Regions from separate parts of the Lysinibacillus sp. NPDC097868 genome, predicted to be linked through region 3. Evidence: riboswitches for the same ligand, from Rfam matches in the RefSeq annotation. Region 3 holds a riboswitch; each other region holds the start of a gene.
The links. A riboswitch is a leader RNA that binds a small molecule or an ion and turns the genes downstream of it on or off. The one in region 3 is predicted to bind thiamine pyrophosphate.
Positions count from the first base shown of each region.

Region 1: linked by a shared signal. The riboswitch ahead of thiW (energy coupling factor transporter S component ThiW) and the one ahead of thiC (phosphomethylpyrimidine synthase ThiC) in region 3 are both predicted to bind thiamine pyrophosphate.
Region 2: linked by a shared signal. The riboswitch ahead of thiM (hydroxyethylthiazole kinase) and the one ahead of thiC (phosphomethylpyrimidine synthase ThiC) in region 3 are both predicted to bind thiamine pyrophosphate.
Region 4: linked by a shared signal. The riboswitch ahead of thiT (energy-coupled thiamine transporter ThiT) and the one ahead of thiC (phosphomethylpyrimidine synthase ThiC) in region 3 are both predicted to bind thiamine pyrophosphate.

Region 1 is NZ_JBIWBS010000001.1:174,854-178,375, forward strand. It holds gene ACIQXJ_RS00800 (VWA domain-containing protein) at 1-1,016, shown strand, start outside; gene thiW (energy coupling factor transporter S component ThiW) at 1,075-1,566, opposite strand; TPP riboswitch at 1,744-1,851, opposite strand; gene ACIQXJ_RS00810 (MFS transporter) at 1,907-3,103, opposite strand.
Region 2 is NZ_JBIWBS010000001.1:2,801,597-2,805,118, reverse strand. It holds gene thiE (thiamine phosphate synthase) at 1-162, opposite strand, end outside; gene thiD (bifunctional hydroxymethylpyrimidine kinase/phosphomethylpyrimidine kinase) at 149-976, opposite strand; gene thiM (hydroxyethylthiazole kinase) at 976-1,731, opposite strand; TPP riboswitch at 1,819-1,917, opposite strand; gene mbcS (acyl-CoA synthetase MbcS) at 2,111-3,522, shown strand, end outside.
Region 3 is NZ_JBIWBS010000007.1:94,794-98,315, reverse strand. It holds gene thiC (phosphomethylpyrimidine synthase ThiC) at 81-1,859, opposite strand; TPP riboswitch at 2,008-2,122, opposite strand; gene ACIQXJ_RS22715 (AEC family transporter) at 2,170-3,099, opposite strand; gene ACIQXJ_RS22710 (methyl-accepting chemotaxis protein) at 3,345-3,522, opposite strand, start outside.
Region 4 is NZ_JBIWBS010000006.1:92,488-96,009, reverse strand. It holds gene ACIQXJ_RS22045 (hypothetical protein) at 1-37, shown strand, start outside; gene map (type I methionyl aminopeptidase) at 85-840, opposite strand; gene thiT (energy-coupled thiamine transporter ThiT) at 1,096-1,656, opposite strand; TPP riboswitch at 1,778-1,885, opposite strand; gene ACIQXJ_RS22030 (magnetosome magnetite crystal formation protein family) at 2,014-2,346, shown strand; gene ACIQXJ_RS22025 (hypothetical protein) at 2,375-2,497, shown strand; gene ACIQXJ_RS22020 (AAA family ATPase) at 2,679-3,522, opposite strand, start outside.

The sequences.
Region 1 (3,522 bases), on a different contig from region 3:
GGATTACACTTTCTACAGTGGCGATTGGACAAGATGCAGATGGCAACTTACTACAGTCATTAAGTGAAATGGGTAGTGGTCGTTTCTATGATGTCATTGATGAACAAACAATTCCTTCAATTTTATCGCGTGAGACAGCAATGATTTCACGTACTTATATAGAAGACAATCCATTTTACCCTACAATTTATAATGCAGCTGGATGGAATGCACTCTTTGCAAATGGTGTGCCACAAATGAATGCATATATTGGCACGACAGCGAAGCAGGGAGCTGCTGTGATAGCTGAAAGCGAGAAGGAAGACCCTGTATTGGCACAATGGCAATATGGACTTGGTAAAACTTTTGCTTTCACATCAGATTCGACAGGGAAATGGGCTGGTGACTGGGCAAGGTGGCAAGAATGGGGATCATTTTGGCAAACAATCATTTCGCAAATGCTACCAAGTTATAATGATGTAGCCTATGATGTACGTCTTGATACAGATGGCTCATTTATCATCACGGACCCGACAAATGAAGCTGCATTTTTAGATATTGTCGCTGTCGATGAATCTGGCGAGGAGCTTGATTTGCAGCTTGAAACGATTTCTGCCTCGCAAGTACGTGCAGTTGTCAAAGCTAAACCAGGGTTGATTTTTTTCCGTATTGCTGACGAAGAGCAGGCCATTTATCAGGCTGGTCTAAGCGTACCGTACAGTGCAGAATATGAATTACGTCCTGTGAATGAGACACTTGTCGAGCAACTAACGAAGCGAACTGGTGGCTCTGTCTTGAAAGAACCACAAGACGTGTTCCGTAAGTTCACTAACAAAGGAGCAGAGCGCCAAAATATTGCAACATGGTTACTATTAACGGGGATGCTATTATTCTTCGTAGATATTACGATTCGACGCTTTGGATGGAGCTTTATAACAAGGCATAAGCAAAAAGAAAAGTCTGTAGAAGAAGCAACCGTACAGGCGGAGGACACGAACGTTGCACAGCTATTAAAAGGAATGAAAAAACGCTCTTAATCAAAAAAACGATGGCACATTGCTAAAAGCATGTGCCATCGTTTTTGTATAAACAAAGTTACTTCGTAATAAGCATATGCGATGTGGTTTTCCGTAGACTGCTAGCAATCATAATACCAAGAAATGCTCCAATTAAACTAGATGTCAAAAATGCAGGCATAAAAAATAATGCACCTACGGATGTTCCCATTAATAATTGCGCATATGGTACAGCGACTAATGAGGCCATAATACCTGTGCCAAATACTTCACCAACACCAGCTAGCCAGTTGTTGCGACTGTATTTATAAGCAAAGGCTGCACATGCCGCACCGATGACGCTTCCAGGAATCGCTAAAAGAGAGCCTGTGCCTGTTAATATACGAATCAATGCTGTAACTATAGCAACGATGATAGAAGGCATAGGACCTAATAGAATGGCACAGATGACATTGATCGCATGTTGTACAGGATAAGCACGAGCAATGCCAGTTGGAATGGAGACAAAAGTAGAGCCTGCTACTGCAATAGCTACTAATAAAGCCATAGTAGTTAGTTTTCGAATAGACATGATAGTTACTCCTTTTAGTTTTGTGCGATGAATCGCCGATAGAACAAAGTGAACCGCCGGTAAAATGCTAGAAATCGCCGATAGGTCCCGAAATTTCCGATAGCACTGTCAAATGAATACAAAAAAGCCGCTTCCTTGTCACGAAAGGAAGCGGCCTTGCATTTTTAAATTACATGAAAGCAAGCGTCGCCACTTCCCTCCGCTAGTGTGAACTAGATCAGGTTCAAAGGGTCCGTATATGAGCATATACGTCTCAGCCTTGTAAAGACTCCCCTAGTGGTGTTAAACGATTTAATTTTTCGATAATAAATGTACCATATTACAAATAATTGTCAATGGACTAATTTGTATCAGGCTGCATAAGATGCGGCGCCTTTTTCAATGTCCAAATGAGCGCTACTAAGAAACATGTCATTAAAATAATTGCTCCAAATATATACGGACTGTTCATATTCCAATCGAATAAAAGACCCGCAAGTGCAGGACCAATCATATTTCCAAGACTCATATAGGCATTGGTAAGTCCAGCGGCTAAACCTTGTTCATTGCCAGCAAGTTTAGAAATCAGTGTGTTGACGGCTGGGCGAATAAGTGTTGTTGCCGTGGAGAAAATCGTTGCGACAACTAAAATAAGTGCAAAGCCAGAAACAAATAATATTAGGAAAATAGCTACAGCAGCAATAAATAAATTGACTAATACAACTTTCATTTCCCCAAAGCGCTTAAAGAGTGGTGTGATGATGAACATCTGCACAACAACACCAAATGCACCACCTACAGTTAAAATTATCGCAATATCGGTAGGTGTGTAGTTAAATTTGTCTGTCACAAATAATGATAATGTTGTTTGGAAATTGGCGATGCCGAACGAGAACACAAGCATAATAATCAACATGACAAAGTATGGCATTTGGACTGAACGTGCCATCTGCCTCACAAGATTATCTTGCTTTTGTGCTTTTTGAGCTGCACTTGGTTTTGTAGAAGGTAATAACAACAATGAAAGGATAGAGGCAATAATAGCAGCTCCTCCAGCCATAAAGAATGGGAAATGCAAACTAACTTTAGATAAGAATCCACCAATACCTGGTCCAATCATAAAACCAAGAGACATAGCGGCACCTAACATGCCCATTCCTTTACCTCGTTCTTCATACGTTGTGATATCTGCTACAAACGCCATAATTGGAGGTGCTACAAAGGCAGAACCTAAACCTCCTAAGAAACGAGCAACAAAAAGCATCCATACGTCTGTAGATAGCCCGAACGAAATTTGCCCAATACCAGTTACAATCAGACCAAAAACAATCAAGTTTTTTCGACCATATCGATCCGAAAGATTCCCAGCAATTGGAGAAAAAATGAATTGTGCAAAGGCGAACGTTGCAATTAACATGCCAAGAACTTGTCCTGCTGCACCAAATATATGTAAATACTTTGGCATAACAGGAATAATAATTCCGATGCTCCCCATAGCGATAAACATATTAAACATTAAAATATACAAAGCCGCCTTGTTTGACTTCTGCTGGGTCATTGAATCCCCCCCTTTTTTCTATTGAAACATTATTACAGTCTATCATAAAGAAATATTGCTTGGCTATTGGATTATAGTCGTAGATGAATGACCTGGTCATCGGAACGAAGACATTGTTTTTCCTCTGAATAATACAATTGATTTCCGCTACGGGCGTCGCATTCCGCGGGCACACCGTAAGCCGCAACCCTCGCTGGCGCGCGGTCTGTTGCGTCTTACGTGTTGTGCGTTCCCGCAGGAGTCGCCGCCCTCCGCTCCAATCAACTGAACAAGTGGGTTAAAGAAATTCAATTTTGTGACCACCAAAAGGGAAAAAATAGAATGTACCAAAATAATACCGATGCCTCATGGCTATCTTCTTTTTAAATAGAAATGAAAACTACAATTGATTTCCGCTACGGGCGTCGCATTCCGCGGGC
Region 2 (3,522 bases), on a different contig from region 3:
ATGTTCGTAGGGCTCATTCGTCAATGCATATTGTCCTTTTTCACGAAATTGAAACATCGTAATGCCTGCTTGCAATGCTGCCTCAAGTATTTCTAAAGGTTGTCTATTTTTCACATTCGCTGTACCCATTATAAAATAAAGCTGTAAGTCACTGCGTTTCATGTATGGTCACCTCGCAAGTATCATGAAACTTTTTGTAAGCAAAATGATTCGTTGGTCCATTGCCATTTCCAATCGATAAATCATGGCTAATGGCTAGCTGAATAAATTTCTTGGCTTCAATAATTGCTTGTTTTAAAGGCATTTTCCGACCAATAAAAGCGGTTAATGCAGCAGAAAATGTACATCCCGTTCCGTGCGTGTTTTTCGTTGTAATTCGAGTAGATTGCATTGAAAATGTTTCGCCATCTTCAAAAAATACATAATCCGTTGCAAAATTATCGTCATGTAAATGTCCACCTTTGATAATGACACATTGAACACCTAATTTTAATAATGATTGTGCAGCTTGCTGAATGTCTGATAAATTGTGTATTTTTCTAGCAGTAAGTGTCTCTGCTTCTGGGATGTTAGGCGTTACGATTGTAGCAAGAGGTAATAAAGCTTCTTTTAATGCTTCAACTGCTTCTTGTTGTAATAAGTTTTCGCCACCTTTGGCAATCATCACAGGATCAACGATAAGGGGAATATTTAAATTAGATATAGCTCTTGCAATTGTATAAATAATATCAGAGGAAAAAAGCATTCCTGTTTTTACTGCACTAATTGGAAAATCATCTAGGAGTGAATGAAGTTGTTTATTTACAAAAGCATGTTCAATTGGAAGCACACCGTTCACTCCTAAGGTGTTTTGTGCTGTTAAAGCAGTTATAACGGATGTCCCGAATACATCTAATTCCTGAAATGTTTTTAAATCAGCTTGGATACCAGCTCCACCACCACTATCTGAGCCAGCTATTGTTGTTACAATATGCATTATTTTTCACCGTCCTTCGATAAACGGTGTAACTCATTTAAGACCGATACTGCAAAATCACCGTTATATGGCGCAGATGAGGCGGCATGTTCAGCAACTTTTTTATAGCTCGTTAATGTATTGCACAACTGAGAAAATGGCTTATTGCCTGCAATATAAGCTGCACAGCAAATGGCACTTAACAAACAACCAGTTCCTGTAACTTCTGTCATTCGAAAATGTCCGCCAATAATCCATTTGGAATGCTCTCCATCAGTTATAAAATCCTTTTCACCAGTTACAATAACGATACAATTATATTTTTTAGAAATTTCTTTCGCTTTATCTTCAACTGAAATGGAACCGCTGCCACTATCTACTCCTTTTTGTTGCCAACGAACATCAGCAATAGCGGCAAGTTCACCGATATTACAGCGAATAACAGCAAAATGAACGGCTTCTAATAATTGCTGTACCGTTTGTTTACGTAAATTTGTTGCTCCAACACCAACTGGGTCCAAAATAACCGGTACACCTAGCGCGTTTGCCTTTTTTCCAGCAAGTAACATCGATTCTTTTGTACGGGTAGTGAGTGTGCCAATATTAATCAATAGGGCTGATGCAATCGATACCATCTCCTCAACTTCCAGAGATTCATCTGCCATTACAGGTGAAGCACCAATTGCTAATAAGCCGTTTGCTTGAAAATTTGCCACAACATAATTTGTAATACAATGAATGAGTGGCTGTTTTTTACGAATAGTTTGAAAAATCATCGTAGTCCTCCTTTTTTGGATGGACGTAAGCATGCAAAAAGCTCTTTTTCGTGCAAAGTATACACGTAAAAAGAGCTTATCATCAATAATAAGATGTGTGTTGCTCCCTACGTCAGTATTAACTAACAGGTTCAAAGGGTCAGGTTTTACCTTCTCAACTCACTAAGAGTCCCCCTGCAATCATGAAGTTTTAGTTGTCCAAAATGTAACATACCTATCCACAGTATTCAATAGCGTTTTATCATTATCTGGAAAGCAGTGACTGATGCCATATAATAAACCATGATAATTGTCATGACTTTCTTAAAATAAGGTTCATCCATTGAAAATCATAAAAAATGAGTTTTATAATAAACCTAGCAATAAGGAGGAAGTTATTATGAAAAGACAGGATTTAATCGCACCAGAATGGTATAACATTGTTGAGGAGATTGAGAAGTATGCTCAGGACCCTACTAAAAATGCATTAATTGTTTATAACAATCACGAAGAAATTCAACACATTACATATGCAACTTTACTTGAAAAAGCAAATCAGGCGGCCCATGTATTTACTTCGCAAGGACTAACAAAAGGCGACGTGCTTTTAGTTATGGTTCCAAGATCTGTCGAGGCATATATCGTCTACATAGCGGCTTTGAAAGCGGGCTTAACGATTATCCCTAGTTCAGAAATGTTACGTACAAAGGATATTGAATATCGAATCACACATGCAAATGCAAAAGGAATAATTGCCTACGAGCCATATATTGAGCAATTTGACGAAGTAAAAAACTTAAATGGTATTTTGCAATATGTTATTGGACATGCTCATGCACCATGGCAGCCGTTGCTTGAAAAAATGGAGCAGCATCCTACAGACTATACGAATCCTACACCGACAAAAAGTACAGACAATGCTTTTTTAGCCTATACAAGTGGGACAACTGGCAATCCTAAGGCAGCTGTTCATACGCATAGCTGGGGTTATGCTCATTTACGGACAACAGCACCGAATTGGTTAGGTGTGCAAGAAAATGATATAGTATGGGCTACTGCGGCACCTGGCTGGCAAAAATGGATTTGGAGTCCGTTCCTAGCAACTTTAGGAAGCGGTGCAACAGCTTTTGTTTATAAAGGCAAATTTGATGCATCAATTTATTTGTCATTGCTTGAAAAATTTAAAGTAAATGTATTATGTTGTACACCGACAGAGTATCGTTTTATGGCAACACTCAATAATTTACAGGACTATAATTTAAGTGAGATTCGCCAAGCTGTATCAGCGGGTGAACCACTGAATAGTGAAGTTGTAAAAGTGTTCTCAGAAACGTTTGATATACAGGTTCGTGATGGTTACGGCCAAACGGAAAATACGTTACTTGTTGGGACAATGGTTGGCATGGAAGCGCGCGTCGGCTCAATGGGTAAACCGACACCAGGAAATACAGTAGAAATAATTGATGACCTAGGACATCCTGTGTCTGAAGGTGTTGTTGGGGATATTGCAGTGCATCGCGAAACACCTGCACTCTTTAAAAAATATTTCCAAGATCCTGAACGCACAAACCTACAATTCCGCGGAGATTGGTATATAACTGGAGACCGTGCCTATAAAGATGCTGATGGCTATTTTTGGTTTGAGGGTCGCGGAGATGATGTCATTATTTCTTCAGGCTATACAATAGGGCCATTTGAAGTAGAAGATGCATTAATGAAACATCCTACAGTAAAGGAAGCTGCTGTTGTTGCTAGTCCAGATGAAGTAAGAGGAAATATTGTTAAGGCATTTATAGTCCTTCGTGAAGATGA
Region 3 (3,522 bases):
ATCCGCTACCGTCAACTATTGCGTTCTTGTTCCATTCTCATTACTTAAGTGAAAACTTACTTAAAGGCCTCTGTTCTTTATCATTGATACAGTCTGCTACCAGTATCTTTAAACTCTTTTGCCTTTTCCTGCATCCCTTGATGGATAGCTTCTGTCGTATTTAAATCGTTTTCTTTAGCATAGTTACGAATATCTTGAGAAATTCTCATACTGCAAAACTTAGGACCACACATCGAGCAAAAATGTGCCGTTTTCGCTCCTTCTGCAGGTAATGTTTCATCGTGGTATTCTACAGCTCGTTCTGGATCTAACGATAAATTAAATTGATCTCGCCAACGAAACTCAAAGCGAGCCTTCGAAAGAGCGTCATCTCGCTGCTGTGCACCAGGATGACCTTTAGCTAAATCCGCTGCATGTGCTGCAATTTTATATGTGATAACACCTACACGTACATCTTCTCGATTTGGTAACCCTAAATGTTCCTTCGGTGTTACATAGCACAGCATGGCTGTTCCAAACCAGCCAATCATTGCAGCGCCAATAGCAGATGTAATATGATCATAGCCAGGTGCAATATCCGTTGTTAGAGGACCCAATGTATAAAATGGTGCCTCTTTACAAACTTCTAATTGCTTGTCCATATTTTCCTTAATAAGATGCATTGGCACGTGCCCAGGTCCCTCTACCATCACTTGTACATCATGCTTCCAGGCAATTTGTGTTAACTCCCCTAGCGTTTCAAGCTCTGCGAACTGTGCCTCATCATTGGCATCGGCAATTGAACCAGGACGTAAACCATCCCCTAACGAAAAGGCAACATCATACGTTTTCATAATTTCACAAATTTCTTCAAAATGAGTATATAAGAAATTTTCTTGATGATGGAATAGACACCACTGTGCCATAATTGAGCCTCCACGCGATACAATGCCCGTTACACGATTAGCTGTAAGCGGTACATATCGCAGCAACACACCTGCGTGAATTGTAAAGTAATCAACCCCTTGTTCAGCTTGCTCGATTAGCGTGTCACGATACACCTCCCACGTTAAATCCTCAGCAACGCCATTTACCTTTTCAAGTGCCTGATAAATTGGCACTGTTCCAACAGGCACAGCAGCATTACGAATAATCCATTCGCGGGTTGTATGAATGTGCTTACCAGTAGATAAATCCATAATATTATCAGCACCCCATCGTGTTGCCCATGTCATTTTTTCAACTTCCTCTGCGATGGATGAAGTTACAGCTGAATTTCCAATATTGGCGTTAATTTTCACATGGAAGTTACGGCCGATAATCATCGGTTCCGCCTCCGGATGATTTATATTAGATGGCATTATAGCTCGCCCCGCAGCAATTTCTGCACGCACAAATTCTGGTTTTAAATTTTCACGAATCGCTACAAATTCCATTTCTGGAGTAATAATTCCTTGTCTTGCATAATGCAGCTGTGTCACATTACGGCCATTTTTCGCACGTAAAGGTTTGCGAGAAAGCTTTGGAAAAACATTTTCCTTTATGCGCGGGTCATCCGCATTACGAAACCCATTATCCTCTGGCTTAATGGTACGCCCCTCATATTCCTCTACATCGCCCCGTTCTTTCATCCACGCACTACGCAAAGCTGGTAAACCCTTTGTAATATCGACTTTGTAAGTTGGATCCGTATAAGGTCCACTCGTATCATAAACTCGTACAGGCGCATTATTCTCTTCACCAAAGCTACCCGTTGTGGGGCTTAGCTTAATTTCACGCATTGGCACTAATATATCTGGGCGTGATCCTTCTACATATACTTTTTTACTTCCGTCAAAGCTTGTCATAATGTTCATGTTTTTTTCGCTAACTGTTGTCATTTACTATTCCGCTCCCTTTTACGTAAATTATTAAAAGGACCGAATCTAGCCCACTCCAACAAGTAGTATTACAAATAAAAAGCCGAATCCAAAAAGTATTGGATCCGGCTGTACATGTAAGGTTACATTTATCGCAAAGTTCAAGGAGTGCGAAGTTCATTAACTTTCCCACGCTGGTATGAGCCAGATCAGGTCCAAAGGGTCAAGAAACCTCAATGCGTTTCCCTCTCAGCCCGACTCATCAGACTCCCCTAGTTAAGCTATTCAGTTTGATGCTAGTGTAACAGATATTCCTAATAGATGGAAGTCATTAAGTAAATAGTATTTCTGCCATATAAATTACGATTGTTACTGTAATACAGCTAACAATGGTTGAAAAAAGCACCGTTTGTGCAGCGGTTTCTGATCCTAAATCATATTCTAGGGCTAGACTCGAGCTATTACGTGAAGTTGGGAATGCACTCGCAATAAAGAGCGATTGGGCCACAACGCCATCTAAGCCGAGGACAAAAATTATCAACAATGCAACAGCTGGACCTACTACAAGTCGTGTAAAACAGCTAACAAACACCGTTCTATTAAACATTGATTTAATTTCAAGCTGAGATAGTTGCGCACCGAGCGTAATAAGAGCAACAGCGATAAACCCATCAGCAACGTGGTCAATTGGAATACGGATAAATTGAGGAATGCCAATATTACAGAAATTCATTGCCACACCTATAATGAGCGCATGAATAATCGGCATTTTCAGGAAATCCTTCACAATAGCCATACCTGATTTAGTTGAAGAAATTAAATTATATAAACCATATGTATAGGTCGTTACATTTTGAAAAATAACGAGAATAACTTGAATGGCCACCCCAATTGGCTGTGTCACAAAAATCATTTGTGCCACCGGAATGCCATAGTTACCAGAGTTAATGAGTACAACACTATTTTTAAATACCGCTGCTTCTGTTTTCTTTAAACCTAGCCCCTTCGCTATAAAATGACTAAGCACCATTTGACTCCCAATAAAGAGCACAATAAATAACGCCACTTCACCAAGCACCGATAGTTCCACACTCGTTTCATATAAATTTACAAACACAGCTGCTGGCATAAAACAGTATGTAATAAGCTGGGATAGTGCTTTTAAATTAAATTGAAATTTCCTTTGTAAAAACGCCCCAAGTACAAGCAACACCAAAATAGGGGCAACAATTTTAAAGAAAATCATACCCAGATACATCATGGAGGAGACCCCCTTTCATCTTTCTATAGTAAAACTGTTCCCAAACTGGGTCAATGCCCCTCCCCGCTCAACTGTTTACATAAAAAGAGACTGTCCTTGGAAAAGGACAGTCTCAACGTGTCTACAAAGGAAATCAAGAGGTTTTACCGGCGATTTCCTCTGGTTTATCGGCGATTCTCAAGGATTTAGTGGCGATTCCTGAAATCTACGATAATATAATTAGCCATAAAAATGCCCTAGCTTAATTATGCAAGTTTAAATCGATTCACGACTTCTTGTAGCTCTTTAGAAATTTGGTTCATATTATTAATTGATTCTGCAACCTTTTGCATTTCTGCCTGTTGATCCACAGCAGATGCACTTACTTGTTCAGCAGATGCTGCAGTTTCCTCTGAAACGGCAGAAATACTTTGAATCGCTGTA
Region 4 (3,522 bases), on a different contig from region 3:
CCTATTTGTCAAAAAAAAACCTGCTCACCGAAAATAAATCGGCAAGCAGGTTTTTCATTTAGCCTTGTTTATCACTTGGCTATTTTATGCTTCATCTAACGAAGTTAAAATGATTGGTTTGTCTTTTGTAACAATAATAGAATGCTCAATTTGGGCAACTAATGATTTGTCAGGTGTAACAAATGTCCAGCCATCACCAGCTTCAACGATATGTTCTGCTTTCGCAGAAATAAATGGCTCAACTGCTAGCACCATACCTTCTTTCATAATTGTTGAATCCCAAGCATCGTAATAATTTAAAATATGGTTTGGCTCATCATGCAATGAACGACCTAATCCATGACCTGTTAAATTCATAATAACAGTTAAATCATTTGCATAAGCTTCACGCTCTACAGCTTTCCCAATTTGGTTTAATTTAGAACCTGCTTTTACTTTTGTCATAGCGCGATCAAAGGCACTTTTTGCTACGCGGCAAAGTTTTTCTTTATCCTCGTAACCTGCCCCTACTACAAATGAAATACCTGTATCTGCAAAATAGCCATTTAGAGAACCGGATACGTCAATATTTACAATATCCCCTTCTTGTATAACACGTTGTCCTGGAATACCATGGGCAACCTCCTCATTGACACTAATACAAGTGTATCCTGGGAAATCATATTCACCTTTAGGACCAGAAATAGCTCCTGCTTCAGCAAACATGCTGCCTGCAATTTCATCTAATTCAAGTGTTGTCACACCCGGTTTTGTAGCTGCCTTCATTGCCTCACGAATTTCTGCACAAATACGACCAATTTTTTTAAAGGCTTCAATTTCTTCTTGCGTTTTTACAATCATTTTTAACGTCCCTTTCATCTAATATCTATTCATTAATATAACATAACTTTATATGTCCATAACGCCAAACGCTTTAATTATTCTATGCCAACATTATTTCATAAGTACCATACAAATAAAAAACAGACCTTTTTAGAAGTTCTTCGACTAAAAAAATCGACCAAATTAATGTGGAGACCTTGAATTATATAAAAAAATAGCATACTAAGTAACACTTAGCATACTATTTTCACTTTTAGGACAGTCTTATAGTGTTTAAGATTTCCGCTGCATTAATTGTGGCGCAGCTGTAAATAATAGCACACCAACAATTGCTGTTAAAATTGTTGCTGGAAGCATGTATGTTCCATTGTATATGATTGAATAAATCCATGCGTTTTGCTCACCTGCATATTCTGCAAAAAATACTGCACCTGCAATTGTATGAGCTAAATAACGTAGGAAGCCTGCTAATACCGTACCGATTACAATGTAAAGGGCCATTTTCTTTTTGTTTAAGGCTATTGTCGCTTTAAATACTGGTCCGCGTACTACTGCCGCTATTCCAACTACTTTAAAAGCTACCCCGTAATCTAGTAATCCTTGAAGCCAATGCACAATGTACGAGTTAAACATCGTTTGCATAACACCAATCAGTAAACCTGTTGTTAGCCCAGCAAAGAGACCCCAACGAAATGCCATTAAGATGATTGGTATCATTACTAAGCTTACTGAGCCACCTTGTGCCCATACTTTAAAGGAAACTTGATCGAGTACAAGTCCTACCGCTGCGAAAATTGCAATTTCCACCAGCATGAGTAATCTTTTTTTGTCCATATTATTATTCTCTCCTTTGTTCCGATGTAGGATACAAGAGCAGGAATAGAAATCATTTTGAGATGCATGTCAATCCGGCATAAAAAAACGATGCCAGGACAGAGCCTCACATCGTAAAAGTGTCGGTTTCTATCCACATCCCTACGCAAGCGTTAACTTACAGGTTCGAAGAGTAAAGGCATTACGTGCCCAGTCTCAGCTGACATCATCAGCTCCCCTTGTGGTCGTTACATCTAATTTTTTTGTTGAACACCCTCATTGTACGCAAACACTTTTGCAATTACAACCTTTTCAACATTAATTTTTTTGAAACTTTCGAGTTTTCTATGCGTAAATAATTAAAAAGGAGGGACTACTATGGAGAACCAAAAAATTTTATCTGCCTTTAGTTATCTCAGTATTTTTTTTGCACCATTTATCGTTCCGTTAATCGTTTATTTTGTATCAAAAGATAGTGATGTCAAAAGACACTCCATCAAAGCACTTATTTCCCATTTAATACCATTTGTCTTTGGTGTCATTTTCTTTATCGTCTTTATATTTTCTACTATGTCATTGAACACGTTTGATCCTTCTTCTAATGGGAATACATTTATTATCATATGGTTTGTATCTTTTGGTATTTATTTACTCGTTTCATTAGGCATTGTCATTTGGAATATTGTTCAAGCTGTACGAGTTATCCGTTAAAATTTAGTACTAAGGAGCTGTCGTATTTATGAAAGTATCAAAGGTAGTTAAAACTGCTATAAAATTAGCGCCCATCGTTATTCCGATTGTCAAAAAAGTGGTCGCAGCAAAAAAAGGAACTACACCAAACGTAACGACACACAAAAAATAATAGCCAAGAGGCTCCTATAACGTAAAAACCCACTTCGCTTTCCGGCGGCGCAGCATTCTTTAAGCCGCAGGAGACTTTGTGGGTTTTTACTTTGTAAAATTGTTTGAGTGACTGGCACTTTTGTTTGTCTAACCCTACTGGCAGTGCCATAAAAATTCAGAATTATTTGAGTGACTGGCACTTATTTTACTTCAAAATGGGTTGTACTATGTCCGCTCAACGTTTTTTCAACGTGTAGTACTGCCGGCATTGCAGCCTTTAACTCTGCCACATGTGAAATAACACCAATCATTCTTCCAGAGTCTTGTAAATCAATTAGCGTATCAATCGCTTTATTTAACGCTTCCTCATCCAATGAGCCGAAGCCCTCGTCAATAAACATTGTTTCGATACGAATATTGCCTTGGAAGCTTTGAATTACATCGGCCATACCTAATGCAAGACTTAGCGATGCATTAAACTTCTCTCCACCAGATAATGTTTTGACATCTCTTAATTGATCTGTATATGCATCATAGACATCCAGCCCAAGCCCACTTTGCTTTGCATGTTTCTCTAACCGATCTGAACGGCGCAGTTCAAACTGTCCATTCGATAAATGGAATAAACGAATATTTGCAGCCGCGGTAATTTTATCTAAATAATTGATTTGAATATAACGCTCAAAGGAAAGTTTTTTCGGATTTTGACCATTCAACACTGTGTAAAGCTCTTTTACACGACCTGCTTCTTTTTCAAGGACACGGATTTCCTTTGCCGTTTCCTCTACTTTATCAATAAAGTCCGCACATGCCTTTGCATAGTTTTGCGTCTGTTGTAAGGTTTTAAATGCTTCCTCATATGTGGCACGGAGCATCTCAAGCTTTTCCTCTAATACTGCTAGATTTTGCTTCTCTTTTCCTTCAAGATGCTTTGCTCCATCTTCAATTTGTTGCTGTAAGGAATGTAGTTGTAAGGCATAATCACGACATTCTTTACGTAAATCATCAATTTGACTAATGCTACGCTTTGCAGCAGCATAGTCT